DNA from 2 places in the Cupriavidus sp. FW305-46 genome. Region 1 is predicted to be linked to the other one. Evidence: predicted binding sites of a transcription regulator. Region 1 holds the regulator's gene; the other holds the start of a gene.

Region 1 (14,596 bases):
TAGTACAGCACGACAGCCAGCAGCATGTGCATGAAGAGCGCGAACAGGAAGGAACGCAGGGTTCCCCGCTCCTTGACCGGCTGGTAGGGATAGGCGGCGACGGTCTTCATCAGGCGCAACGGCAATCAGATAGGCGCTTCAATGCGTCAGGAGGTCTTGGACTTGACCATCAGGCCGACGCGCTTGACGCCGTCGGCTTTCAGGATCGACATCACGTCCAGCACCGCCTCGTACTTGACCGCGCGGTCGGCGGCAATCACCACCGGCTGGTCGGGATTCTCGTTCTGGCGCTGGTGCACGAAGTCGAGCAGGCCCTGCTTGTCGAGCTTGCGCTCGAAGGCATTGCCGGCGCTGTCCTTGCCGCGCGCGGTCAGCTGGCCGCTCTCGTGCACGGTGACCACGATCGGCGGCGCCTTCTGCTGCGGCGTGGCGTTGGCCACGGTGGGCAGGTCGACGGTGGCGGGGCTCACGATCGGCGCCGCCACCATGAAGATGACCAGCAGCACGAGCATGACGTCGATGTACGGCACGACATTGATGTCGGCGCTGGCCCGGCGGCGCGAGCCGCCGCGGCGCTGAATGGCTGCCATTGCAGGACTCCTGGAAACGCCGGCCCGGGCTTGCGCCCGGACCGTCTGGATTAGATTCGATACGTTGCAGTTAACGCGCCTGCCGTTGCAGGATGTTCAGGAACTCCTCCATGAAGCTCTCGAACCGGATCGCCAGGCGGTCGATCTCCGTGGCATAGCGGTTGTAGGCGATCACGGCAGGAATGGCAGCAAACAGGCCGATCGCGGTCGCCACCAGCGCCTCGGCAATCCCGGGGGCCACCGATGCGAGCGTCGCCTGCTGCACATTCGACAGGCCGCGGAAAGCGTTCATGATCCCCCAGACCGTGCCGAACAGGCCGATATACGGGCTCACCGAACCCACCGACGCCAGGAACGGCAGATGCGATTCCAGCACATCCATCTCGCGCTGGTAGGCCGCGCGCATCGCGCGCCGGGCCGCATCGAGCAGCGCGCCGGCTTCGTTGCCGCGCTCGCGCGCCTTCAGGAACTCGCCCATGCCGGATTCAAAGATCCGCTCCAGCGCGCCGGTGTTGTGGCGGTTGTTGACGGCACTGTTATATAGCGCCTGCAGGTCGCCGCCGGCCCAGAAGTCGCGTTCGAACCCCTCGGTCTGGGTGCGCGCCGAGCGCAGCGCCAGGTGCTTGCGGAAGATATAGGTCCACGAAAACAGCGACATGACGAGCAACAGCGCCATGACGGCCTGTGCCAGCAGGCTGGCGTGGAGCACCAGCGTTACGATCGACATGTCTTGCGTGACGGTCACGGGATTCATCGTGCGGACTTGATGGTAGCTAGAACGGGGTCGGGAATCGGGGCGGGACGGAAAGTGCTTCGATCGACACACCCAACACGGATCGCGCCAGAGGCCAGCATCAGCTCGCCACGCCAGGCTTCCTGGGTGAACTGGACCGACGCCGGGCCGACCCGGTCGATGCGCGTGCGGATTTCGAGCTGGTCATCCAGCCGGGCGGGCGCATTGTAGTCCACCGCCGTGCTGCGGACGATAAAGACCACGCCCGCCTCGTCGGCGAGCGATTGCTGCTCGATGCCGAGCGCACGCAGCCACTCGGTGCGGGCGCGCTCGAAGAACTTCAGGTAGTTGGCGTAGAACACTACGCCGCCCGCGTCGGTGTCTTCCCAGTACACCCGCAGGGTCCAGACAAAGTTTGTCATGGCCGCGATTGTAACGGAGAGCGATAGCGGTTTCGTGTAAACCCGCATGACGACTTTGCAACAGCAAGTTGCTGGCCAGCCCTTGCCAGTGCTTGCCTGGCGGGGCCGACGGCTTGCGGCGGGCGCCCGCCTCGCGCTACACTGCGCGCAACCATTCCATCTTGCGCGACTGGCGAAGTCAGTGGGCACTACCACGAGGAAGCGCAAGTTCTCTGGCGTGACGTTCATTGCGCGTTCGCGTAACGTTCAGCACGCCTAGGCGTGAAGTTGCTTGCGCCTGCCGCTCGCCTGGGCAGCGAATGGGAAGCAGGGTGCGCCCTGCACCGACGGTTACAACGAGCCGCCGGTGCTGGTCGCCGCTAGCCTTCCCCGCGCGCCCTATCCCCGATGCGTGAATCGGATTCCCTATTTTTCAGACGAGTTTCGCCATGTTCGAACGCAGCCGTTTTACGATCGACCAGATCGACCCCGAGGTCTTTGCCGCCATCCAGCAGGAGAACCAGCGCCAGGAAGACCACATCGAGCTGATCGCCTCCGAGAACTACACCTCGCCGGCCGTGATGGCCGCCCAGGGTTCGCAGCTGACCAACAAGTACGCCGAGGGCTACCCCGGCAAGCGCTACTACGGCGGTTGCGAGTACGTCGACGTCGTCGAGCAGCTGGCCATTGACCGCGTCAAGCAGCTGTTCGGCGCCGAAGCCGCCAACGTGCAGCCCAACTCGGGCTCGCAGGCCAACCAGGGCGTGTACTTCGCCGTGCTCAAGCCGGGCGACACCATCATGGGCATGAGCCTGGCCGAAGGCGGCCACCTGACCCACGGCATGGCCCTGAACATGAGCGGCAAGTGGTTCAACGTGGTCAGCTACGGCCTGAACGCCCAGGAAGACATCGACTACGACGCGCTGGAAAAGCTGGCCCAGGAGAAGAAGCCCAAGCTGATCATCGCCGGCGCCTCGGCCTTCGCGCTGCGCATCGACTTCGAGCGCATCAGCAAGGTTGCCAAGTCGATCGGCGCTTACTTCATGGTCGACATGGCCCACTACGCCGGCCTGATCGCCGCGGGCGTCTACCCGAACCCGGTGCCGCACGCCGACTTCGTCACCACCACCACGCACAAGAGCCTGCGCGGCCCGCGCGGCGGCGTGATCCTGATGAAGGCCGAGCACGAGAAGGCCATCAACTCGGCCATCTTCCCCGGCATCCAGGGCGGCCCGCTGATGCACGTGATCGCCGGCAAAGCCGTCGCCTTCAAGGAAGCGCTGACGCCCGAGTTCAAGGAATACCAGCAGCAAGTGGTGAAGAACGCCGCCGTGCTGGCCGAGACCCTGATCGCGCGCGGCCTGCGCATCGTCTCGGGCCGCACCGAAAGCCACGTGATGCTGGTCGACCTGCGCGCCAAGAACATCACCGGCAAGGAAGCCGAGCGCATCCTGGGCGAGGCGCATATCACCGTCAACAAGAACGCCATCCCCAACGATCCGGAAAAGCCGTTCGTGACCTCGGGCATCCGCCTGGGCTCGCCGGCCATGACCACGCGCGGCTTTAAGGAAGAAGAAGCCCGCATCGTCGGCAACCTGATCGCCGACGTGCTGGACAACCCGCACGACGCCGCCAATATCGCCAGCGTGCGCGAGCAGGCGGCAGCCCTGACCAAGCGTTTCCCGGTCTACGGCTGATGCATCGAGGCCGCCCATGCGGATTTCGCATGAGCGGCCGGCAGCTCCGCAAGCCGGCGTCCTCGGGCACCGGCCTGCGGGCCTCGCCAACCCGCCCCGCCTCCGCAGAACGACAACACGGACAAGGCGACGGGGTTCAACTGAAGGTGGTCCGGCATGAAATGCCCCTTTTGCGGTCATTCCAATACCCAGGTACTCGACACGCGCATGTCGGAAGACGGCGATGCCGTGCGCCGGCGCCGCCGCTGCGAAGCCTGCGACCGCCGCTTCACCACCTATGAGCGGATCGAGCTGTTCTTCCCCGCCATCGTCAAGAAAAACGGCTCGCGCGTGGACTACACCCGCGCCAAGCTGAAGGACTCCATGCGCCTGGCGCTGCGCAAGCGCCCGGTCTCGGCCGAAGCCATCGACGAAGCCATCACCCGCATCGAAGAAAAGCTGCTGGCACTGGGAGAGAAAGAAATCCCAAGCAGCCAGGTCGGCGAACTGGTGATGCGCGAATTGCGCAAGCTCGACAAGATCGCGTATATCCGCTTTGCTTCGGTGTACCGGAGCTTTGAGGACGTGTCGGAATTCCGCGACGTGCTGGATGAGTTTGCGGCGTCCACCCCTCGGAAGGGGTAGCAAAAGTAACAAAATCGTTGTTTAATCCCCGTTGCATTTCCGCAAGGCCCGCTGTCGCATATTAAAAGGGCCCGGGATTGCAGACCAAAAAAAAGAAGTTAACGAAGTCGGACGTCTTTTGACGGGGGTCAGAATGGGTCAACGCTGCCGCGGGGCAGCCGGCTTTGCCATGCTCGAAGCATTGGTGGCAATTGTCGTTCTGGCGGTTGGCGTGCTCGGCGTCGCCAGCCTGCTGCTGAATTCATCCCGCTTCACGCAACAAGCTTCCTACGACACCACTGCCATGCAGCTGGCCACCGAGATGGCCGAGCGCATGCGTGCCAATCCGGCCGTCTCGCAAACCGGCGCGGCGGCGGAAGCCATCACCCCGAACCGCTACTTCATCGACACGGCCAGCGGGCAGCCGCCTGCGCTCACGGCGGCAAACAGCCCGTACGCTGTCGCCTGCCCGGGCACGGCGGCCGGGTGCGCACAGCAACTGGCGGATTTCGATGTCGCCGAGTTCTGGGAACGTGTCAGCACAGGCCTGCCTGGCGGACGCGCCGTGATTTGCCGGGACATGGTCGCCTACGACCAGGCCACCGGCTTCTCATGGGGATGCACGCCCTCGGCCACTGGCCGCGCGGACGACGCCCCGATAGTCATCAAGATCGGCTGGATCTCCCGGCTTGCAGCCAAAACAGTCGCGGCACGGGTCGACATGTCCGATATGGGCACGCGCCCCCAGGTGGTCATCGTGGCCACGCAGGGTACGGTGAACTGACATGCGCAACGCCAGGACGTATCCCAACGCCGGTCGGCATCGTCAACTGGGGCTGTCGCTGGTGGAGCTGATGGTGGCGATGACGCTGAGCCTGCTCCTGATCATGGCTGCCGCGGCGCTCTACCTGACCGGGCGAGCCAACTACAACAGCATCGACGACACCACTGCGCTGGATGAGAAAGGCCGCTTTGCGGTGGATACCGTGGTGCGGATCGTGCGCCAGGCCGCCTGGAGCAACTATGCGGGCAACAGCGCCGCGGCCTCGCCCGGCGCCAGCGGGCCACCGGCGCCCAGCCCTGGAGGCGTCATGCTCACCACCACGAGCCTGTCGCCGACCATCAGTGGGCTCGACAGCTGCGGCGCCCCCACGCAAGACCTCGGCAATCCGGCGCAAAACCTCGCGTGTCCAGCCCAGGCGGGCGCCGTGAACAAGAGCGACGTGCTGCAGGTCCGCTTCTTCGGCTCCGGCACACAGCAGGACCGCACCGTTCCGGACAACAGCATGATCGACTGCTCCGGCAATGGCGTCGCCGAGCCGCAGGCCTGGGAAGACGCAGACCTCGCGCGCGGCATGGCGGTCTTCTATGTCAGCAACGATGCCAGCGGCATGCCTCAGCTGATGTGTGGCTATCGTCCACGGGACGCCGCCAACAAGGAAATCCTCACGGCCGGCACGGCATATCAGGCTGTTTCGCTGATCTCAGGCGTCGAAGTCTTCCAGGTGCTCTACGGCGTGGATACGAATTTCGACCAGACCCCGGACCGCTTCCTGTCGGCCACCGAGGTGCTGGCCCTGCCCACCACCTGGCAGAACGTCGTCGCCATAAAGATGGCCATGGTGCTGATGGGCGATACCGCCAGCGCATCGCCTCGGGATCCACCAACCTTTCGCCTGTTCGGGCGCTTGTTCCCGGGCTCACCGGGCAACGACACGTCCTTCACGCCGGCCACGCAACTGCAGCGGATGCGGCGCCTGTACACCGTCACCGTACAGCTCCGGAACATGGCCACCTGCACCACCTGCTCGCCGACATGAACGTCCGCACCGCGCACCCCAGCCCACGTGGCATCGCGCTGATCACCGCCCTGGTGATGCTGCTGATCATCAGCGTCATCGCCATCGCCGGTGCCCGGCTGGCCATTGGCAGCAAGCGCATGGCATCGAACCAGCGCGACCGGGACCTGGCTCAGCAAGCGGCCGAGGCAGCCTTGCTGGATGCAGAAATCGACATCCAGGGTGTTTCCGCCCCAACCAGCCGGTCGGCCATCTTCTCCGGCACCACGATGAATGTGCTGCCGTTCGTGGCGGGCTGCAATACGGGCGTGACCGGCGCCTCACCCTTCCAGGGATTGTGCGACCCGGTGCTCGACGGCACGCCGAACTGGCTTGCCGTTGACTTCAGCCAGACGGGCGCCAACGCACGCACCACCGCCTACGGCACCTTCACCGGCCGCAGGTTCCCGACCGCGACAGGCGGGCTGCTGCCTGCGGCCTTGCCGCGCTACATCATCGAGCCGATCAGCGACATGTCGCCAGGCGCGAGCGAGGGCGCATACATCTTCCGCGTCACGGCCGTCGGCTTTGGCGCTAACCCGGCGACCCGGGTCATGTTGCAGTCGTACTACCGGAAGGGGGAATGAATGGCAACGTCCATGCCTGTCGCGGAGCACGGCAAATGAGCCGCATCCGGAAATTCATTTTCGCGGCAATGGCTGCGCTTCTCAGCCTGCCCGCGGGCCCGCTGCTTGCCGCAACGGAACAGAGCAGCCTCGCGACCGTCAAGATCGCGCAGGCGCCGCTGTACGGCCGCAACCAGAATATCCATCCCAACCTGCTGCTGACGCTCTCGGTGGAGTTCCCCACGGTTGGGGCAGCCTATCGCTCCGGCTCGTATTCGCCGACCACCGAATACATTGGCTACTTCAATCCGCTCAAGTGCTACACCTACAGCGGAAGCGCCAGCAATGGCTATTTTGTCATTGCCGGCGACGCCAACACGGCCGATCACACATGCGCGGGCCAGTTCAGCGGCAACTTCATGAACTGGGCCACGGCCTCGGCCATCGATATGCTGCGCTACGCGCTGACCGGGGGCGACCGCGTCGTTGACACCGCCACGCAGACCATCCTGCAACGTGCTGTGCTGCAGGAGAGTTTTTTCAACAGCAACTCCTACTTCCCCCGCAAGACCTACGACAAGGCGTCCTCGGTCACGCCTTTCAGCAGCAGGACCTTGTACATCACCTCATGTGGCAACAAGGTGTTCTTTGGGGACAGCACCGAATCCGGCGCCAGCTGCTCGAGCCCCGGCAAGTACAGGAACCAGGGCACCTACCTGGTACGGGTGCAAGTCTGCGACGCAAGCGAAGCCAGGTCCCGCACCGATCTCTGCAAGCTGTATCGCACCGGGTACAAGCCGGTTGGCGAAATGCAGCGCAATGCCGACAAGGTCCGCTTTGGCGCGTTTGGCTACCTGAACGACAGCGCCAATACCCGTTATGGCGGTGTCCTGCGGGCGCCCCTGAAGTATGTGGGGCCGAACACCGTCGACAGCAATTTCAACCAAGCCAGCAACCTGCGCCGGGAATGGGATGACGACGGCGTATTCATCCAGAACCCCGAGAGCGCGTCAGAGAATATCAGCGGCGTCATCAATTACCTGAATCAGTTCGGGCGTTCCGGCGCCTACAAGTCATTGGATCCGGTCGGCGAACTCTACTACGAGAGCATCCGCTACCTGCAAGGCCGGCAACCAACGCCCGAAGCCATCGACAATGCCAGCGCCTACAAGGATGGATTCCCGGTCTACACGCAATGGACAGACCCCATCCTTGCCAGCTGCCAGAAGAACTACGTCCTTGCCATTGCCGATATCAATACGCACTGGGACCGATACATCCCAGGCAACATCAGGACGACCTACCTCTCCGGTGGCAAGCCGGTCTCTGCCAACGATTCGGCCCGGCCAGCTGACGCGATATCGAAATACAGCAAGTACAGCTTCGATGTCACGACCTGGACGCAGGCGGTGGCCGATCTCGAGAGTTCGGGAACATCCGGCAACAGCCGCCCCGACAGCTCGCTCGCCAACCTGGCTGGCGCCGACACCGGCTCCGGCGGGCACGGCACCTACTATATGGCCGGCGTCGCGTATTGGGCGCATACCTACGGCTTCCGCCCGGATATGCCGGAATTGCGCGTCACCACGTTCAGCATCGACGTCAATGAGAACGGGAACGGCAGCGTCGGCGACGAACAGCGCCGCAGCCAGATGTACCTGGCGGCAAAGTACGGCGGCTTTGACGACCAGAACGGTGATGGCAATCCGTTCCGCACCAAGGGGGCCAGCGGCGCCACCGTCACCAGCAATGCCGAATGGGAATCGTCGGGCGGATCCAACGTCCCCGCCAATTGGTTCCTGGCCGGGCAGCCGGCCGCCATGATCGCTTCCATCAAGAGGGTCTTCGCGCAAATCGTCAACGCGGCCGGCACATTGTCTGGCGTGGCACTGACCTCTTCCCAGGTGGCGAGCGACACCCTCTTGTTCACTCCCGGATTCGACCAGCGATGGAACGGGCGCCTGTCGGCACTGGCGGTGATCAATGATCCCAATACCGGCGTTCAGATCTCCAATACCGAAACCTGGGAGGCCGGCAAGGTGCTGACTGCCCGCACCGCTGCCCGCAATCTGCTGACCTGGGTCCCGTCGGGCACGGCCGACAATGCGGGAACCGGCGCGGGTGCGGGCGCCACCTTCGAGTGGAAATCCCTCAACGCCGCGCAGAAGGCCGCACTGAAGCTCGCGCCGACAGAGACTGACACCGTGGCCCAGGGCCGGCTCAGCTATTTGCGCGGCGAACGCAGCCAGGAGCAATCCACCGGCAGCACGGGGACCATGCGCTTGCGCGACTCACTGCTGGGCGACATCGTCAACTCGGGCCCCGTCTACATGGCGGCCCCGTCCAGCACCATCGCCGAACGCGACTACACCGCCTTCTACAAGGCCCACAGCCAGCGTACCGCCGCCGTTTATATCGGCGCCAACGATGGCATGCTCCACGCATTCAATGCCGCCAATGGCTCTGAACTGTTTGCCTACGTGCCAAACGCGGTGTTCGCCAGCCTGGCCCAGCTGACCTCGCCGAGCTATATCCATCGTCCGTACGTGGACGCCACGCCTGCCGTGGCGGAAGCCCGGGTCGGCAACGCCTGGCAGACCGTGCTGGTTTCTGGCATGGGTGGCGGCGCGCAAGGCCTCTTTGCGCTGAATGTCAGCGATCCCGCCAGCGTCGGAAGCGGCAATGTCTTGTGGGAGTTCACGGACAAGGATGATGCCGACATGGGCAACGTCATGTCGCCGCCCCAGATCGTCAAGCTGTTTGCCGGCAAGGACTCCGACAACAAGCCTGTGTACAAGTGGTTTGCCATGACGGGCAACGGCCTGAATGCCAACGATGCGGATGGCGCGAGCAATCCGGCCGCGCCTTCGGTGCTGTTCATCGTGGCACTGGACAAGCCGGCCGGGACGCCGTGGCAACTGGGCGTCAATTACTGGAAGATCTCGATGGCGGCGGACGCCACCGCAGGCATTGCCAACGGGCTGAGCTCGCCGGCGCTGGTGCGGCTTACCGACGGACAGACCGTCGCCGCCTACGCCGGCGACCTCCAGGGCCGCCTCTGGAAGTTCATCCTCAATGGCGGCCCATCCACCTGGAACGCTGCCGGGGCCCTGCCCTACTACGGCGGCGGCAACTACGGCCGGCCGCTGTTCCAGGCTCGCGATGCCAGCGGAAAACCGCAGCCGATCACGGTCCAGCCCAAGTGGGTCTACGCGCCCGGCGGCTACATGGTGGTGTTCGGCACCGGGAAGTACCTGGAGCCTGCCGACACCATCACCACCGGCACGCTGACCCGGAACGCCATGTACGGCATCTACGATGCGGGGGGCTCCCAGTCGATCGCAGACCGCAGCATGCTGAACCCGGTCACCCTGACCCGCAACAGCAAGGGCGCTTACGAATATTCGTCACGCAGCTATAGCCTCGGCTCAAAGACTGGGCAGAAAGCGGGGTGGTACTTTGATTTCCCGGGCAACGGAGAACGCCAGGTCACCGCGCTCGTGCCAGCCTACGGAAAGATCTGGTTCAACTCGCTAATGACCGGCGATGACCTTTGCGGTGCCTCCAGCAACAGCGGCCGCTACCAGATCAATGCGCTGACCGGCATGCCCGCCACGGGGACATCGACCGGCGATCTCTCCACCTTCGGCATCCTGGGAGCGCCGGTGCTGATCCAGACCAAGACCACGGTGGATCCACAGCGCAATGCAGTCGGCCAGATCACCACGCTGAAGTTCATCGACGTGTTTTCGTTCGGTGCATCGGGTGGCGGCCGCAGCGGAGGCGCGTCGTTGTCCAGCAGGCCGCTTGTGTCCGGCAACACAGCCACCGACGGGGGGCACCCCGCCACCGGGCGCCTTGGCTGGCGCGAGATTCGTAATTTCGGAGCCGCAAAATGACGCTCTGCCACCGTGACCGGCGTCGCCACGCCAGCGGCTTCACGCTGATGGAGATGCTGATTGCCATCGCCATCCTTGGCATCCTCGCCGGCATTGCCTATCCCAGCTACGCCGAACATGTTGCCCGCGGGCGCCGCACCGAAGCCAAGGCCGCATTGATGACGGCCATGCAGGCACTGGAGCGTCGGTATGCACAGGCCAACTCCTATGTCGACCCCGCCGACAGCACGCGCGCCTGGCGCGGCTTCCCGCAAGCCTCGGAAAGCGGCAACTACACGATCGCATCCGGCGCGTGCGCAGGCCTGGCATTCAACGAATGCGTGCAGGTCAGCGCCACGCCCGCCATCGCCGACAACCGGTGCGGCACGCTGCTGCTGCGCAGCACCGGCGAGCGCGGCGTGCTGATCAACAATGTCGCCGCCTTCGCGAACCTGCCCCAGGAGTGCTGGTGATGCGCGCCCAAGCCCCCCGACCCCAGACCGGGTTCACGCTGATCGAACTGCTGGTCACGCTGGTCGTGCTGGTCATCCTCGCCGGCATGGCGGCACCCGCCTACACCTCCTTCATTCAGCGCAACACGCTTGCCACTGAAGCAGACGCGCTGGCTTCCTCGCTTTCCCTGGCACGGGCCAATGCGCTATCGCGCAATAGCTGGGTTACCGTGGCGCCGGTCAGTAATGACTGGCGCAACGGCTGGACTGTCTGCCTGAACCCAAATCGAAGCGCGGACTGCACGGGCCAAACCGTGCTGGTTCAGCATGTACCCTCCGCCCAGGGATTGACCGTAGCATTCTCCAGCACGCCGCAGTCGGGGGTCCTCTCCTACTCGCCCGTAGGCTATACCCGCACGCTGGCAGATGCGATGCAGTCTGCCCAGGTGCTGATGGGACTGGGCACCGGCAACCAGAAACTCATCGATATCAGCCAGTTGGGCAGGGTCCGCGTATGCGCGCCCGTGCCGACACAAGCCACGGTGTGCCAGTAAGCGAGGCTGCCTGGTAGCTGTTCCCAGGAAGACCGAAACAACATTCTGCAAATCCTCCACGCTTAGGCACGTATTCGCCTGCTCGCGACAGCTAGTCTGACGGTCCCTGCCAGTCTCGGTGACCGCCCATGCCGGATCTTCGCAAGCCAGCACATCAACCTGCCCGCCCGCGCCGCAGACCGCGCTGCGCCGGCCGCCCCGCGGGATTCGCGCTGCATGAAACGCTGTGCGCGCTGATCGTCCTTGGTGCCGGGCTGATGCCAATGATGGGGCTGGCGCCGAAGGCGCTGGCCCAGCTGCGCGAACTCGACGCGCTGGCCCGGTCCGCCCGCCTTGCCGTGGAGATAGCAGAGCTGGATACAGCGCAGCCGGCACTGCAAAGCGGGCGACCAGACCTCTGGTCGAGCCGGTGCGGGAACAACCCGGCGTTTCCGTGCCCGGAAGATTCGCCACTGATCATGGCAGGATGGCTTGGCGGGCAGGCCGGCATACCCGCGATCGCCTTGTGGAGGCAGCCATGAGGCGGGACGCATCCAGGGCATTCTCGCTGGTCGAGCTGCTGGTCGGAATGATACTCGGCCTGATCGTCACCGCGGCAGCCGTTGCGGCATTCCATGCCACTCGTACCGCCTACCTCACCGCCACCGACCGCATCCTGCTCGAAGAACGCGGCCAGCGCGCCCTGACGATCATCGCCGCGCTGCTGCGCCAGTCCGGCTGGCCGGGCGAGCCCCTTTCCGCCACCTCCTACCCTGCGCTACCGGCCGTCAGCGGCGCCGACGACTGCGGCCAGCCTGCCATCGGTGCGGTGCCGTCCTGCGGCAGGGCCGGCGTCGGCCGCAGCGATGCGCTGCTGGCCCGCTTCAGCGGCAGCGGCCTGCCGGCGGCGCCGTCGCAGCCCGATGAAACCATGACCGACTGCAGCGGCTACGCCGTCGCCGCGCGCGTGGCCAGTGCTGACGCGCGCAGTGGCTACGTCGCAGCCAACCTGATCTATGTCGCGGCGGGCAGCGATGGCGTGCCGCAGCTGCTGTGCCGCTACCCGGCACGCCGCGGTGGCGTGATCGACGGCACTGGCTGGACCTCCGGCGCGCTGGTCCGCGGCGTTGAATCACTGCAAGTGCGCTACGGCCTGGATACGGACCGCGACGGCCGGGCCGACCGCTTCGAGACGGCATCCGCGATCCACTCGCTGGATGAATCCGCCTGGCATCGCGTGGTGGCCGTGCAGATTGCCATTGCCGTGCGCGGCGAACGCCCGGGTTCGGCGGCGGCGGCAAGCCCGGGCAAAGGCGACGACCCGTTGCCAGCACCCGGCACCGCCGCCGGCGATCTGGCGCCGGTGCCGCCGTCGCAGGCCAGCACCGCCCGCCGCGTCTTCGCCACCACGGTGCGGCTGCGCAATGCGCCACGCTGCCAGGAGACGCTGTGCTAGCCCGCCGCCTTCCACGTCGCCACAATGCAGGCGCCGTCACGCTGCTGCTCTGCGCCACGATGCTGCTGCTGATAGTGCTGACCGCTGCCGGCACGCTGCACATGCTGCTGTCCGCGCGGCAACTTGCCGTCATGCAGCTCGAACGCGAAATCGCATTCCGGGCCGCCGAGGTCACGTTGCTTGATGCCGAGTCGGACCTGCTTGCGGCCGCCATATCGCAAGACATGATGGGCCGGCTTGGCATCTGGCCGGCACCGGGACACTGCGGCAGCGGCCAACAGGCTGGCGTGTGCCGGCCAGCGGTGACCGGCCCGCCCGTGTGGCAGCCCTGGCTGCTGGCCGACACCAGCGCGGACACCGTCGGCGTGCCATTCGGCCGCTTCACCGGTGCGACGCTGCCGGTGCTGCCCGCGGGTGCCGCCGGCACGCGCGAACTGCCGCGGTATGTCGCCGAGATTCTGGAAGAGCCACCGTCCGGCTACAGCGCTCCGGATGTCCCTTCCGCTACCACACCGGCACCACGGATCCGGATCACGGCCATCGGCTTCGGCCGCAGCCGTGCGACACGTGCCGTGGTACAGAGCGTGATCCAGCCGTGAATCGCCTCGTTGCCTTTGCCCTCGCCTGCCTGGCCATCGCCATTGCACCAGCGTCCGCCGCCACCGGATCCGAAACAGGCCGGCTGCCCCTGGCTTACCGGACCGCGGCGGGCGCATATCCATGGACCGGGCGCTTGTTCGCTGTCGGCTGGCAAGGACCGGCGCCAGTGCTGTCGCCTTATCTATGGGAGGCCGGCGCAAGCCTCGACCATCGGCCTGTCGGATCGCGTCGCATATTCACGTCGTCAGCGCCGCCGCAGCGCGTCATCGCGCTGCAATGGGATGCCATCGATGCCGCCTTCCGGAATACGGATAGCGCCGACATGCTTGGCCGCCTTGACCGCGCTCACCTCGAATGGCTGCGCGGCGACCGCACCGAGGCGGCCCTGCGCCAGCGCGACACGCGACTCGGCAATGCCGCAGGCGCGCGCGTGCGGGTGGTGGCGCCTCCGGCCTGGGCGCCTGGCAAACCCGGGCACGCCGGCTTTCGCACGCGCTACAGCCTGCGCCCGCATGTCGTCTGGCTGGGCACCAACGACGGCCTGCTGCACGGGTTCGACGCCGTGACCGGCGAGGAGCGCGCCGCCTATCTGCCCGGCGTGCTGTTGCCCCATGCCGCCGCCACGCCGGCGAACGACGCGCCGCTGGCGCCCGCGCCCTGCCCTCGCCCCGAAGCGCAGGATGTGACGATCCATGGCGAGTGGCGCACGGTCTTGCTGTGCGGCATCCCTGGCAGCGCCAGGACCGGCAACCCCGCTGCGGCATTCGCGCTAGACATCTCGGATCCCGACGGTCCGATGCCCTTTGCATTGCTGTGGGAGATCGCCGCCGCGGACACATTGCCACTATCAGCGCGCGGCCCGGTGCGTGCCGCCGGCATTCCCGGCCAGGACGGATTGCGCTGGTACGCAGTCGTGACGCTGGCTGCCTCGACCCATGACAAGTCGGAGGCAGCCCGCTCCGGCCTTGCGCTGCTGCCATTGGACAAGCCTGCCGGCGCGGCATGGGCCGGGCAGTACGCCGTCCGCACCTTGCCATTGCCGGAGCACGACTGCCTGGGCCGGCCGGCAAGCGGCAACCTGGTGGCGGCCAGCGTGCTGTCTGACATGACAGGCACGGCACGCGCTGCCTATGCGACGGACGATGCCGGCCAGCTATGGCGCTTCCCCCTCACGGAGGCGCCCCAGCCGGGCGGTGCGCCCGCGGTGTCATGCCTCCACCGGATGCAGGCGTCGGCGCAACCGCTCATG
Region 2 (14,596 bases), on a different contig from region 1:
CGCCGCCTGCTGCGGCAGGGCGCGGCGCTGGCCGAGGTGGCGCTGATGCTGGGCTTTGCCGACCAGAGCCACTTCCAGCGCGCCTTCAAGCAGCGCGTGGCCATGACGCCGCGCGGCTACCAGCGCGCTGCCTGACCTGGCCTGCCGCCACAGCAACTTTCTTCAAGACCGCTCGCATCCCCGCGCACGACACTGCTGGCTCTTCACGGAGGGTCGCATGGACATGTCTTTCGATCTCGGCACGCGCGCGCTGCCCTGGCAGCAGTTCGCCATGGTGGCCGGCGCGCATGCGCTGGCGCTGCTCAGCCCGGGGCCGGACTTTTTCCTGGTGGTGCGCAGCGCGCTGGTGCACGGGCCACGGCGTGCCAGCGGCGTATGCCTGGGCATCGCGCTCGGCAATGGTGTCTTTATCGGCCTGGCGCTGGCCGGGTTTGCCGCGATGCGCGACTATCCGCTGCTGTTCGCGGCGTTGCAGTGGGCGGGCTGCGCCTACCTTGCATGGCTGGGCTGGCGGCTGCTGCGCGCCAGTGGCGACGTGGCCATTCCCGCGGCGGACGGGGCCGCGCGCGCCGCGCCCGCGCCGTGGCTCGCCCAGCTGGCCAGCGGGTTCCTTTCCGCTGCCCTGAATCCCAAGAACGGGCTGTTCTATGCCAGCCTGTTCTCGGTGCTGGCCGCCAGCCGCACCCCGCCCGCGGTGCAGCTCGCCTACGGCGCATGGATGTTTGCCGTGGTGCTGGGCTGGGACCTGCTGGTGGCGCATGGCATCGGGCATCCGGCGGTGGCGGCGCGCTTCGGACGCTCGGTGCGGTGGGTGGAGCTGCTGACCGGCGCCGTGCTGTGGCTGCTGGCGCTGGCCGTGGCCTGGCACGCTGCCCGCTGAGCGTCACGGCGGCTCCGGCGCGGCGCCGTGACGCAATACGCGCCGCAGGGCCTCATCGTCCAGCCGCTGCATGCCGTGCATCCAGCCGCCGAGCAGCGTCAGCAACTCCAGCAGCGCATCGATGCGCGCCAGCAGGTGGGGGGCGTCCTCAGCGGCTTCCTGCCGCAGCGCGCGCAGGGCGCGCAGTGCCGGGTCGATCTCGCGGCGCTTGCGCTCGGCGGCCAGGGTGCGGAAGCTGACCCAGACATCGGCGGGAACGCGCAGGTATTCGCGCCGGTCGCGCGGGACATCGGCCTGGGAAGGGCGGGTCAGGTTCCAGGAGTCCAGTTCCCTTAACCCCACGCTGATATTGGAGCGCGAGCGGCTCAGCGCCTGCGCGATCTCGTCGGCATTCAGCGGCCGCGAGGCGATATAGAGCAGGCTCAGGATCCGGCTGGCGGTGCGGGACAGGCCGCACTGGCTGCCCAGGTCGCCAAGGTGCGCAATCAGAAGTTGGGCTAGCGGTGACAGATGCATGGTGTAGGGGTGGGGGTCGCTTCGCCGCCGCATCGGCGGCCATGTGTTTGGCAGGACAATGCGCGGCGGGTTTGCGCCCGCCGCGCCGGCCCGGGTTGCTACTGCGCCGGCATCCAGGCTTGCGCATCCGCCTCCTTGGGCACCTGCGGTCCGCCCGACTGACGCCGCTGGCGCCGCAGCAGCTGGAAGGCAACTGGCATTTCGACGCGCTGCCGCTGCCCGATGCGCTGGCGCGCGGGGTGCTGCCGGTGCGCGTGCACGGCACCGACTACGTGGTGCTGGCCGATGCGATCGGTGCCGCGCTGACATCAGACATGGCCCTGACCACGGTGGATATCCAGGCCGCCGAAACGCGCGGCCAGCATCGAGCTGGAGGCGCGCGACATGGCGTCGGCCTTCCGCTACCTGGAAGCATTGCAGGCCGCGCCCGGCCTGGCCGCGACGCTGACGCAGAGCGCGATCAAGGCAAACGATCCGCAGCAGCCGCTGGCAGTGAAAGCTGCGCGTTTCACTGGTGCGCAAGTCCATCAGCCCGAAGCAAGCTGACCGGCGGCCGGCGGATCCCTGTATCGGCGTATTTTCATCAAAGTGTACCGGTACTGTACCGTTGGCTGACCGTAGACTGATTCCCCGAATGCCCTGGAGTCAGTCATGGAAGTATCCCAACTCGCCGCCGGAACCGGTGTCTTCGCCGCCTTTGCCGGCTTTGCGCTGGTGTCGTCGATCACCCCTGGTCCCAACAACACAATGCTGCTCGCCTCGGGCGTGAACTTCGGCTTCGTGCGCACGGTGCCGCACCTGCTCGGTGTCAGCATTGGCTTTGCGCTGATGGTGGGGCTGGTCGGGCTGGGCCTGGGATCAATGTTTCACGCCTTCCCGTGGACCTGGCAGGTGCTGCGCGTGGTGGCGACGGTCTACCTGATATGGCTGGCGTGGAAGCTGGCCACCGCCGGCGGCGTGCAGGACCAGCAGGTGGCGCGGCCGATGGGCTTCTGGGCCGCGGCGGCGTTCCAGTGGGTCAATCCCAAGGCGTGGGTGATGGCGGTGGGCGCGTGCAGTACCTACGTGCTGCACGGCAACCTGTGGCTCAACGTGCTGCTGCTGGCGGGGATCTTCGGGGTGGTGAACCTGCCCAGCGTGGCGATGTGGGCACTGTGCGGCTCGGCGCTGCGGCGCTGGCTGGCACGTCCGCGGGTGCTGCGCGCGTTCAATATCGGCATGGCCTTGCTGCTGCTGGCCTCGTTGTGGCCGATCCTGGCGCCGCACCAGGCCTGACCAATGGGCTTGCTCCCCTCCCCCATGAACCGATTGTGTGCTCCCTCTCCCGCTTGCGGGAGAGGGAGCAAACCGAGAGGCGACCTAAATCACACCAGCGCGCGGATCGAGCCCAAGTTACGCCAGTAGCCCTTCGCATCCATGCCGCACCCAAACACATAGCGGTCCGGCACGGCAAAGCCGCAGAAGTCCGGATGCATGGGCTTGATCTTGGTCAGCGTCTTCTCGCACAGCACCGCGGCATGGAATTCCTTGGCGCCCATGTCCATGATGCGCTCGCGGATCGCGGCCATGGTCTCGCCTTCATCCAGGATGTCGTCCAGCACCAGCACCACGCGGTCCTTGACCGACTCGCGCGGGGCCACGCGCCACTGCATCTCGCCGCCCACGGTCTTGTTGTTGTAGCGCGAGAGGTGGATGTAGTCGAACTCCAGCGGGAAGGCCAGCTTGGGCAGCAGCATGCCGGTGAAGACCACCGCGCCGCCCATCACCGACAGCACCAGCGGGAAGGCATCGCCCATCTTGGCGGTGATTTCCGTGGCCATGCGGTCCAGCGACTCCTGGACTTCCGCGGCGGAGACGATTTCTTCGGAGTTGGCCCACAGCTCGCGGGCCTGTACGGCGCTCATCATGATGTCTTTCCTGTTCTTTTGCGGGGGAGGCAAGTCGGGGTGCGACGGACGGATTCTAGCGGTTGAAGAGGCCCTTCATGCCGCCCTTCATCGCGCCCATCTGGCGCATCATCTTCATCATGCCGCCGCCCTTGAGCTTTTTCATCATGGACTGCATCTGGTCGAACTGGTTGAGCAGGCGGTTCACTTCCTGCACCGGCACGCCGGCGCCCGCGGCAATGCGGCGCTTGCGGCTGGCCTTGATCAACTCGGGCTTGGCGCGCTCGGTCGGCGTCATGCTGTTGATGATGCCTTCCATGCGGGCCACCTGCTTCTCGGCCTGGTCCATGTTGGCGCCCTGCGCCTGCTGGGCGAACTGCGCCGGCAGCTTGTCGACCAGGCTGCCCAGGCCGCCCATCTTCTTCATCTGGCCGATCTGGGCCTTGAAGTCTTCCAGGTCGAAGTCACCGGTCTTCTTGATCTTCTTGGCCAGCTTCTCGGCCGCTTCCATGTCCACGCCGCGCTGGGCTTCCTCGACCAGCGCGAGGATGTCGCCCATGCCCAGGATGCGCTGGGCCATGCGGTCGGGGTAGAAGGGCTCCAGGCCGTCCAGCTTCTCGCCGACGCCGACGAACTTGATCGGGCGGCCGGTGATATGGCGCACCGACAGCGCCGCGCCGCCGCGCGCGTCGCCGTCCAGCTTGGTCAGCACCACGCCGGTCAGCGGCAGGGTGTCGTTGAAGGCCTTGGCGGTGTTGACGGCGTCCTGGCCCAGCATGGCATCGACCACGAACAGGGTTTCGGCGGGCTTCAGCTCGGCGTGCAGGGCGGCGATTTCCTGCATCATCAGCTCGTCGATACCGAGCCGCCCGGCCGTGTCGACGATCAGCACGTCGTGGTAGTGCTTGCGCGCCCAGTCCACCGCCGCGCGGGCGATGTCCGCCGGCTTCTGGTCCGGCTGCGACGGGAAGAAGTCAGCGCCGACTTGCTCGGAAACCGTCTTCAGCTGGGCGATAGCGGCGGGGCGGTAGACGTCGCACGAGACCGTCAGCACCTTCTTCTTTTTGTTTTCCTTGAGCCACTTGGCCAGCTTGCCCACGGTGGTGGTCTTGCCGGCGCCCTGCAGGCCGGCCATCAGGATGATGGCGGGCGGCTGCACGGCCAGGTTCAGCTCGGCTTCCTTGTTGTTGCCGCTGGCCGCGTCGGCGCCGCCGATCACGGCGGTCAGCTCGCGCTGGACCACGCCGACCAGGGCCTGGCCCGGGGTGAGGCTGCTGACAACCTCCTCGCCCATGGCCTTTTCCTTCACGCGGGCAACGAATTCGCGCACGACCGGCAGCGCCACGTCGGCTTCTAGCATGGCAAGGCGCACTTCGCGCAGCATCTCGGCGGTGTTGGCCTCGGTCAGGCGCGCCTCGCCGCGCATGGTCTTGACCACACGCGCCAGGCGTTGAGTGAGATTGTCCAGCATGGCAGGAATCGGGGGAGAAGTCGGAGCAGGGCTCGGGGCTGAAATCGGAGGCAGTCTTGCACACGGGGCGGACCTGGAACACCGGTTACACCGGTTCAAGCGGGCCGCCACCGTCCGTGGGCACTAAGGTAAACTGCGTAAATGGTCATTGTACTGTATGCCCTGACGGCACTTCTCTATTGCGGCCTGGCCTTTCACGGCTGGGCCACGCGCCACCCACGCGTTGCCACCGCTGCCGGCCCGGCAGGGGGGGCGAGCTCGGCCGTGCTGGTGGCCGGCGGCGGCCCCATCCCCCCGGCGGGCGGCGCGCACGGCGAAGGGCGCCCGGCCTGGTGGCACGTGCTGATGCTGGCGGCGCTGGCCAGCCACGGCATGCTGCTGCATGAAACCATCTTCCCGGCCGAGCGCATGATGTTCGGCTTTGCCTTTGCGCTGTCGGCCATGCTGTGGCTGGGCGTGGGCATCTACTGGATAGAAAGCTTCTTCTTCTCGCTGGCGGGCCTGGGCCTGATCGTGATCCCGGTGGCGCTGGTGGCCAGCCTGATGCCGCTGGCCTTCCCCGGCTCGCAGATCCTGGGCTACGCGGCGCGGCCGCTGTTCAAGCTGCATTTCATCATCGCCAACGTGGCCTACGGGTTGTTCACGCTGGCGGCGTTCCATGCCTTCCTGATGCTGCTGGCCGAACGGCGCCTGCATGGCTTCCGGCACGCTCCGGCGCGGCCGCCGGAGCAGCAACCCAGCGAATGGCTGGGCCGCTGGCTTGACCTGCTGCCGCCGCTGCTGACGCTGGAGAAGCTGCTGTTCCGGCTGATCGGCGCCGGCTTTGTGCTGCTGACGCTGACCATCGGCTCGGGCCTGCTGTTCTCTGAAGACCTGTTCGGCCGCGCCTTCCGGCTGGACCACAAGACGGTGTTCGCGCTGATCTCGTGGGCCATGTTCGGCGGCATCCTGGCCGGGCGCATCTTCCGCGGCTGGCGCGGCAAGGTGGCGCTGCGCTGGGTCATCGCCTCGTTCGGCATCCTGCTGCTGGCCTATGTCGGCAGCCGTTTCGTGATTGAAGTCGTCCTGCATCGCCTCTGATTCCCCATGGCACGTATCCTGATCCTGCTGGCCGTGGTGCTGGGCGTCATCTGGTGGCTGCGCGCCCGCGCCGAGGCCCGGCTGGCTGAACACCGCGCACGCCAGGCCCGCGAGGCCAGCGAGCGCACTGCCGCCGCCGGCCCGGCCGACGCCACCGCCGAACCGATGGTCCAGTGCGCCCAGTGCGGCGTGCACCTGCCGCAGGGCGAGGCCATTGCCTGGCGCGGCCTGCATTACTGCCGCCGCAGCCACCTGCCGGACGAAAGCCGGGCCGAAGGCAGCGACAGCAGCAGCGGCCCCCGCCCATGACGGAGCCGGCGTCGTCGGGCTGGCAGCGGCTGAATGCCTGGCGCGGCCTGGCCCAGCTGTGGCGCCAGCCCGAACCGCCTGACTTCCACTGGCGCCTGCTGCGCTATTTCTGCTGGACCCGCGTGGCCGTGGGCGTGCTGCTGGTCGGCTTTGCGCTGATGCGGCGCGGCGAGCCGGCATCCGTCTCCGCCATCACAAATGCGATCCCGCCCGTGCCGTTCGACCTCGGGGGCCTGGGCGGCATCGAGCACGCGGCGGCCATGACCATCGCCGTGCCCTATCTTGGCATTGCCGTGGCGATGCTGGCCGGCACGCTGTGGCGCCGGCACTTCCACCTGCGCGTGCGGGTGCAGGTGCTGGCCGACCTGGCCCTGCTGGCGCTGGTCTTCAGCGTGCTGGGGCGGGGCGGGCAGGCCGAGGGCCTGGCCATGATCTTCCTGCTGCCGGCGCTGGAAGCCGGTGCACTGACCAGCCTGCTGTTCGCGCTGTTTGCCGCGTCGATCTCCGCGCTGGTGGTGATGAGCGGGCCCTTCATGCACACCATCCTGCTGCGCCAGGCCGATGCCGGGCTGCTGGGCTCGGGCCTGTTCGGCCTGGTGTTCATGATCGCGGCGCTGCTGATGTATATGCTGGCCAACCGCCAGATCGCGCAGGAGCGGCTGGCGCTGGCGCGCGAGCAGGAGCTGCGCCTGCAGCAGCTGGTCAACCGGCTGATGGTCAACGACATGCAGGACGGCGTGATGCTGGTGCGCGCCAACGGCGCGGTGGTGGCCGCCAACCCCGCGGCGGTGGTGCTGCTGGGCGTGCAGCCGCATGAGCGCATCTACTCGCGCCGGCTGGGTGGTGCGGCAGGTCAGGGCGGAGAAGCAGTGCTGTTCGACCTGCGCCGCATCCCGCGCCTGCAGCCGCTGATGGAGATGCTGCGCGACTGGCTGCACAGCAAGGACGACGTGCCGCGCATCCTGCAGCTGCTGCCGATGGCGTCCGGCACCGCGCTGGCCGACGGCACCATGCAGCACACCCGGCTGCGGCTGCGCTTTGTGCTGCCGGGGCTGGCAGGATTGCGCTCGACCATGGCGCATGGCCGCACCGTGCCGGCCACGCTGGATACTGCCGCCTGGAGCGAACTGTCGCCCGAAGCCGCCGGCCGCCTGCGCCTGGCCATCGCCCAGAACGAGGCCATGGCCTGGTCGCAGGAGGATGAGGCCCTGTTGCGAAACGAGATGCGCGACACCGTGCTGGTCCATATCGAAAGCTGGGAACGCATCGCCGAGCAGGTGCAGCAGGAAAAGCTGGCCGCCATGGGCCGGCTGGTGGCCAGCATCGCTCACCAGATCCGCAACCCGCTGGCGGCAATCAGCCAGGCCAGCGAGCTGCTGGGCGATTCCGGCCGGCGCGACCCCGCCGGCCAGGACCATGGCGGCGCCGATGTCGATATCGACGCGCGCCTGCTGCGCATCATCAACGACAACGTGCGCCGGCTGGACCAGGTGGTGTCAGACGTGCTGCAGATGTCGCGCCGCCCGCGCACCGGCCGCAGCACCGTGCACCTGGCGCAGGCGCTGCCCGAGATCGTCGAGCGCTGGCGCGCCGAAATGCGCTCGCGCCGCCCGCGCGCCGGCGAGACCCGCCCGGCGGGCCGGGCCGACATCAACGCCAATGCCATCCGGCTGACCGTGGACGTGGCCCAGCCGGTGGTGTTCGACGCCTCGCAGCTGCAGCAGGTGCTGGGCAACCTGCTGGACAACGCCTGGCGCTACTGCAGCCGGCTGCCGGGCTCGATCCGGCTGCTGGCGCATGCGCTGGACCAGCACCATGCCGAGCTGATCGTCTGGAACGACGGCGCCGAAGTCGCGCGCGAGCACCAGCGCAGCCTGTTCGAACCGTTCTTCACCAGCAACGCCCAGGGCACCGGGCTGGGCCTGTTCATGGCGCGCGAGCTGTGCGGCGCCAATGACGCCCAGGTGCGCTACGGCGCCATCGCCTTGCCGGCGCTACTCGAGCGCACCGGCATGCTGGCCGCCGCCGCGCGCGATACACTGCCGGCCAAGGCGTTCGTGCTGACGCTGCGTATTGAAAGCGCCGATGCGGCCGCCGCCTGACCTGTCCCAACCCAGCCACCACCCCATGCCACCCCGAATGTCCCGAGCGCCCGATCCCATCCTGGTCATCGACGACGAGGCCGACCTGCGCGAGCTGCTGGACATCTCGATCCGCCGCATGGGCCATGACGTGGTGCTGGCCGGGTCGCTCGCCGAGGCGCGCGAGAAGCTGGCGCAGGGCCGCTACAGCCTGGTGTTGACCGACATGCGCCTGGGCGACGGCCTGGGCATCGAGATCGTGCGCCAGCTGTCGGCCGCGCCGGAGCGCATCCCGGTGGCGGTCATCACCGCCTACGGCAGCGCCGACAACGCTGTGGAAGCACTCAAGGCCGGCGCCTTCGACTACATCGCCAAGCCGGTCTCGCTGGAGCAGCTGCGCAGCCTGGTGCTGAACGCGCTGGGCCGCCAGCAGCGCGACAGCACCGATGCCGAAGCCGCCGCGGCCGAGCAGGCCGCAGACCGCGCCGCCGCCCTGCTTCCTGGCCATTCCGCCGCCATGCAGGAGGTGCGCCGCTCGCTGTCGCGGCTGGCGCGCAGCATGGCGCCGGTGGTGATCAGCGGCGAATCCGGCAGCGGCAAGGAGCGCGCCGCGCGCGCCATCCACGCCACCAGCGGGCGCGCCGCGCATCCGTTTATCGCCGTCAACTGCGGCGCCATCCCCGAGAACCTGATGGAGTCCGAGTTCTTCGGCCATGTCAAAGGCGCCTTCACCGGTGCCGACGGGGAGCGTGGCGGCTTCTTCCAGTCCGCCAACGGCGGCACGCTGCTGCTCGACGAGGTGGCCGACCTGCCGCTGCCGATGCAGGTCAAGCTGCTGCGCGCGCTGCAGGAGCGCCGCGTGCGCAAGATCGGCGCCAGCCGCGAAGACGCCGTCGACGTGCGCGTGATGTGCGCCAGCCACAAGGACCTGGCGGCGATGGTGGCGGCCGGCCAGTTCCGGCAGGACTTGTACTACCGCCTGAACGTGCTGGCGCTGCGCATGCCCACGCTGCGCGAGCGCGGCGAAGACATCCCGGTGCTGGCGCACGCCATCCTGGACCACCTGGCGGTGCGCTACGGCGACCCGCGCCCCAGGCGGCTGTCGCCGGCGGCGCTGCAACGGCTGGTGGCCTATCCCTTCCCCGGCAATGTGCGCGAGCTGGAGAACCTGCTGGAGCGCGCCTACGCCTTTGCCGAGAGCGAAGAGATCGAGCTGGCCGACCTGGGCCCGCTGGACGCCGGCGCCGAGCGCGCCGGGCTGATGCATGCCCCGGCGCCGGCGATGGCGCCCACCAACTATTCCGCCCCCTGGGGCGCCGCAGGCATGTGGGCGCCAGTGCCGCCGGCCGCCGCGCCCGCGCCGGCCCCGGCAGAGCCGCCCCCGGCCAGCGCGCCCGAGCCCGAGCCCGCCGGCGATCCCGCCGAACGCGCCTGCCGCGGCATCGTCTTCCCGATCGACCTGCAAGCCAGGCTGGAAGCCGTGGAGCGCGAGCTGATCCTGCAGGCGCTGGCGCAGACCAACTTCAACCGCACCGCGGCCGCGCCGCTGCTGGGCCTGAACCTGCGCCAGCTGCGCTACCGCATCCAGCAACTGGGCATCCGCGAAGCCATGGACGCCGCCGACCGTAGCACCGTGGAAGGCGAGGGCACGCCATGACCAAGCCCGCGCACCGCTACCTGCCCGATGCCGACGGCTGGGTCCCCGCCGCGCGCCGCGTGCCGTCGCCCAACTTCGACGCGCGCCCGGCCGGCATGCCGGTGGACCTGGTGGTGCTGCACAACATCAGCCTGCCGCCTGGCCAGTTCGGCAGCGGCGACATCGAGGCCTTCTTCCAGAACCGGCTCGATCCCAACAAGCACCCGTTCTTTGCCACCATCCACCAGGTGCAGGTGTCCGCGCACTTCCTGGTCACCCGCGAGGGGGAGCTGGTGCAGTTTGTCCCATGCACGCAGCGGGCCTGGCACGCCGGGCAGTCAGACTTCTTCGGCCGTGCCCGCTGCAATGATTTTTCCATCGGCATCGAGATCGAGGGCTGCGACGACCTGCCGTTCACCCTGGCCCAGTACGACACCGTGGCCGCGCTGGTGCCCGCGCTGCTGGCCGCCTACCCGGTGCGCGCGATTGCCGGCCACAGCGACATCGCCCCGGGGCGCAAGACCGATCCCGGCCCGCATTTCGACTGGGCGCGCTTTGCCAGGCAGGCGGGCGTGGCGCCGGGCATGTTGCCCTACCAGTGCCCGGGCGCGGCTGGCCAGGTGACGAATCCTTAACCTCATTCCCCATCCCCGTGCGCCCCGTTCCGGCGCACATGCCCCACCTCCGGGTGGGGCTATCGCAACGTCGCAACAATCAAAAAAATTTTTGTGAAATGTGCAGTTGCGAACGGTCTGACGAAAACCCTTGCGAGTACTAGGCTTGCGGGCATGTGGCGCTGCCGCATCGGCGCAACCGCCCCCGAAAAAGCGCTTGTCAAGACTGGTCATTCGGATTCGTTTCACTATACTTAGCCCAGTTTTACGCGTCACACACTATATCTAGTAGTCAAACCGGGGAGCCGGCCCAAGGGCGAGTCAGGGATCACGAAGTTCGTGCATCGTCTCGAAACCGCCCGCTAAGGCCAGCGAATCACAAGAGTCCCTGGCGAAATGTTCACGTAAAGGCAGTCTGTCCGCCCCGACTTCACGCCGGGAGGGACGTTCTTTTCGCCGCATTTCGCCAGGGACTCTTTTGTCTCTTATTTCCAGGGTAAAAACAGGAGTTCTCATGCAAACGGCCCAGAACGAAATCACCACGGGTGGCGCCGCCGCCGGTATCGCACCGACCGCGCAGCAGACCCCCACCGCCGCTACCACGAATTACCCGGATCACAAGATCATTCGTCGCAACGGCGCCGTGGTGGCTTTCGAGCCGTCCAAGATCGCGGTCGCCATGACCAAGGCCTTCCTCGCCGTGAACGGCGGGCAGGGCGCTGCCTCCGCGCGCGTGCGCGAGATCGTCGAGCAACTGACCGACAACGTCGTGCGCGCACTGGTGCGCAGCCGCCCGAGCGGTGGCGCCATCCATATCGAAGACGTGCAGGATCAGGTTGAGCTGTCCCTGATGCGCTCGGGCGAGCATGAAGTGGCCCGCGCCTACGTGCTGTACCGCGAAAAGCGCAAGGCCGAGCGTGCCAGCGCCAGCGCCGAGGCCGTGGCCCGCGTGCAGGAAGGCGGCATCAGCGTCAACGTGAGCGACGCCGGCGTGACCAAGCCGCTGGACATCGTCGCCCTGCACGAACTGCTCGACAACGCCTGCGCCGGCCTGGGCAAGGCCGTCAGCGCCGAGCCGATCCTCAAGGAAACGCTCAAGAACCTGTACGAAGGCGTGCCGATGACGCAGGTGTACGACTCCGCCATCCTGGCCGCGCGTACCCTGATCGAAAAGGACCCGGACTACAGCCAGGTCACCGCCCGTATCCTGCTGCACACCATCCGCAAGGAAATCCTGGGTGCCGAAGTGACGCAGGCCGAGATGACCACGCGTTACGCCGAGTACTTCCCGAAATTCATCGCGCGCGGCATCAAGGCCGAGCTGCTGGACGAAAAGCTGGCCACCTTCGACCTGGCCCGCCTGGGCGCCGCGCTGGACGCCGGCCGTGACTTCCAGTTCAACTACCTGGGCCTGCAGACCCTGTATGACCGCTACTTCCTGCACATCGATGAAACCCGCATCGAAATGCCGCAGGCCTTCTTCATGCGCGTCGCCATGGGCCTGGCCCTCAACGAAACCGACCGCGAAGCGCGCGCCATCGAGTTCTACCAGCTGCTGTCGTCGTTCGACTTCATGTCGTCCACGCCGACCCTGTTCAACTCGGGCACCCAGCGCTCGCAGCTGTCGTCGTGCTACCTGACCACCGTCTCGGACGACCTGGAAGGCATCTACGAAGCGCTGAAGGAAAACGCGCTGCTGTCCAAGTTCGCCGGCGGCCTGGGCAATGACTGGACCAACGTGCGCGCACTGGGCTCGCACATCAAGGGCACCAACGGCAAGTCGCAGGGCGTGGTGCCGTTCCTGAAGGTGGTGAACGACACCGCCGTGGCCGTGAACCAGGGCGGCAAGCGCAAGGGCGCCGTCTGCGCCTACCTGGAAACGTGGCACCTGGACATCGAAGAATTCCTGGAGCTGCGCAAGAACACCGGCGACGACCGCCGCCGCACCCACGACATGAACACGGCCAACTGGATTCCGGACCTGTTCATGAAGCGCGTGATGGAAAACGGCGAATGGACGCTGTTCTCGCCGTCCACCTGCCCGGACCTGCACGACAAGGTCGGCAAGGCGTTCGAGCAGGCCTACCTCGGCTACGAAGCCAAGGCTGCAAGCGGCGAACTGAAGCTGTTCAAGAAGATCCCGGCCATGCAGCTCTGGCGCAAGATGCTGGGCATGTTGTTCGAAACCGGCCACCCGTGGATCACCTTCAAGGATCCGTGCAACATCCGCAGCCCGCAGCAGCACGTCGGCGTCGTCCACAGCTCCAACCTGTGCACGGAAATCACGCTGAACACCAATGACAGCGAAATCGCCGTCTGCAACCTGGGCTCGGTCAACCTGGTCGCCCACCTGGCCAAGCAGGCCGATGGCTCGTACGTGCTCGACCACGCCAAGCTGCAGAAGACCATCCGCACCGCCATGCGGATGCTCGACAACGTCATCGACATCAACTACTACGCTGTCGAGAAGGCCCGCAACTCCAACCTGCGCCACCGTCCGGTCGGCATGGGCATCATGGGCTTCCAGGACTGCCTGCACGTGCTGCGCACGCCGTACGCCAGCGACGCCGCGGTGAAGTTCGCCGACACCTCGATGGAAGCCGTGTGCTACTACGCCTACCAGGCCTCCACCGAGCTGGCCGAAGAGCGTGGCCGCTACGAGACCTACACCGGCTCGCTGTGGGACCGCGGCATCCTGCCGCAGGACTCGCTCAAGCTGCTGGCCGAAGAGCGCGGCGGCTACCTGGACGTGGACCTGTCGAGCAGCATGGACTGGGACAGCCTGCGCGCCCGCATCAAGCAGCACGGCATGCGCAACTCGAACTGCATCGCCATCGCGCCGACTGCCACGATCTCGAACATCATCGGCGTGTCCGCTTGCATCGAGCCGACGTTCCAGAACCTGTACGTCAAGTCGAACCTGTCGGGCGAGTTCACCGTGGTCAATGACTACCTGGTGCGCGACCTGAAGGAACGCGGCCTGTGGGACGAAGTGATGGTCGCCGACCTGAAGTACTTCGACGGCTCGCTGTCGCGCATCGACCGCATCCCGCAAGACCTGCGCGACATCTACGCCACCGCGTTCGAAGTCGAGCCGACCTGGCTGGTCGAAGCCGCCAGCCGCCGCCAGAAGTGGATCGACCAGGCCCAGTCCCTGAACATCTACATGGCCGGCGCCTCGGGCAAGAAGCTGGACGACACCTACAAGCTGGCCTGGCTGCGCGGCCTGAAGACCACGTACTACCTGCGCACCATGGCGGCCACGCACGTGGAGAAGTCCACCGTGTCGCGCGGCTCGCTGAATGCGGTGTCGTCGGGTAGCGACAGCAGCTCTGCCATGGACGCCGCCGCAGCCGCAGCACCGGCCATGCCGGAAGCGGAAGGCGCGGTTTGCACGATGCGCCCGGGTGATCCTGGCTTCGAAGAGTGCGAAGCCTGCCAATAAGGCAAAAAGAAGACTAGAGAGCAAAAAACCGCCCCCTGTTTGCTCCCCTCTCCCGCATGCGGGAGAGGGGCGGGGGTGAGGGCCGGCGCATCAACGAAGTGAAGCGTCAAACCTGACCAACCACCGCGCCCCCCAAACCGAATCACGGAGAACCACATCATGCTGAGCTGGGACGACGACGTTCAAGCCACCCCGCAGGCCGCACCGCAGCCTGCCCTGCAACCCGCAGCAACGGCTGCCACCGCTGACCAGCAAGGCGTCCTGCCGCCGAGCGCCACGCAAGCCGGCATCCTGGGCAACAACCCCAACGCCGCCGCCGCGCAAAGCAACCGCCGCGTCAACGCCGCCGACAAGCGCGTCATCAACGGCTCGACCGACGTCAACCAGCTCGTCCCGTTCAAGTACAAGTGGGCGTGGGAAAAGTACCTGGCTGGCTGCGCCAACCACTGGATGCCGCAGGAAATCAACATGTCGCGCGACATCGCGACGTGGAAAGACCCCAATGGCCTGACCGAAGACGAGCGCCGCATCATCAAGCGCAACCTCGGCTTCTTCGTCACCGCCGACTCGCTGGCCGCCAACAACATCGTGCTGGGCACCTACCGCCAGATCACCGCGCCGGAATGCCGCCAGTACCTGCTGCGCCAGGCCTTTGAAGAGGCCATCCACACGCACGCT

The links. Region 1 encodes NrdR, which represses ribonucleotide reductase genes. Its sites were predicted from a motif close to CACNANATNTNGTG; they were not measured.
Region 2: the regulator NrdR is predicted to act here: its motif matches at 10,751-10,764, upstream of AC3WON_RS04815 (ribonucleoside-diphosphate reductase subunit alpha).

What each region holds. Positions count from the first base shown of each region.
Region 1 is NZ_JBYSZI010000009.1:63-14,658, forward strand. Features, by position in the region: partial or broken gene AC3WON_RS06255 (cell envelope integrity protein TolA) at 1-110, opposite strand, end outside; gene tolR (protein TolR) at 147-590, opposite strand; gene tolQ (protein TolQ) at 661-1,344, opposite strand; gene ybgC (tol-pal system-associated acyl-CoA thioesterase) at 1,341-1,745, opposite strand; ZMP/ZTP riboswitch at 1,901-2,046, shown strand; gene glyA (serine hydroxymethyltransferase) at 2,174-3,421, shown strand; gene nrdR (transcriptional regulator NrdR) at 3,578-4,045, shown strand; gene pilV (type IV pilus modification protein PilV) at 4,179-4,808, shown strand; gene AC3WON_RS06290 (PilW family protein) at 4,810-5,844, shown strand; gene AC3WON_RS06295 (pilus assembly PilX family protein) at 5,841-6,449, shown strand; gene AC3WON_RS06300 (pilus assembly protein) at 6,485-10,327, shown strand; gene AC3WON_RS06305 (type IV pilin protein) at 10,324-10,779, shown strand; gene AC3WON_RS06310 (GspH/FimT family pseudopilin) at 10,779-11,312, shown strand; gene AC3WON_RS06315 (type IV pilus modification PilV family protein) at 11,441-11,833, shown strand; gene AC3WON_RS06320 (PilW family protein) at 11,830-12,747, shown strand; gene AC3WON_RS06325 (pilus assembly protein) at 12,741-13,346, shown strand; gene AC3WON_RS06330 (pilus assembly protein) at 13,670-14,596, shown strand, end outside.
Region 2 is NZ_JBYSZI010000006.1:123,234-137,829, reverse strand. Features, by position in the region: gene AC3WON_RS04875 (AraC family transcriptional regulator) at 1-135, shown strand, start outside; gene AC3WON_RS04870 (LysE family translocator) at 218-880, shown strand; gene AC3WON_RS04865 (GbsR/MarR family transcriptional regulator) at 884-1,396, opposite strand; gene AC3WON_RS04860 (hypothetical protein) at 1,516-2,022, shown strand; gene AC3WON_RS04855 (LysE family translocator) at 2,048-2,671, shown strand; gene AC3WON_RS04850 (hypoxanthine-guanine phosphoribosyltransferase) at 2,761-3,303, opposite strand; gene ffh (signal recognition particle protein) at 3,359-4,753, opposite strand; gene AC3WON_RS04840 (cytochrome C assembly family protein) at 4,895-5,833, shown strand; gene AC3WON_RS04835 (PP0621 family protein) at 5,840-6,142, shown strand; gene AC3WON_RS04830 (sensor histidine kinase) at 6,139-8,244, shown strand; gene AC3WON_RS04825 (sigma-54-dependent transcriptional regulator) at 8,270-9,880, shown strand; gene ampD (1,6-anhydro-N-acetylmuramyl-L-alanine amidase AmpD) at 9,877-10,494, shown strand; gene AC3WON_RS04815 (ribonucleoside-diphosphate reductase subunit alpha) at 10,988-13,918, shown strand; gene AC3WON_RS04810 (ribonucleotide-diphosphate reductase subunit beta) at 14,078-14,596, shown strand, end outside.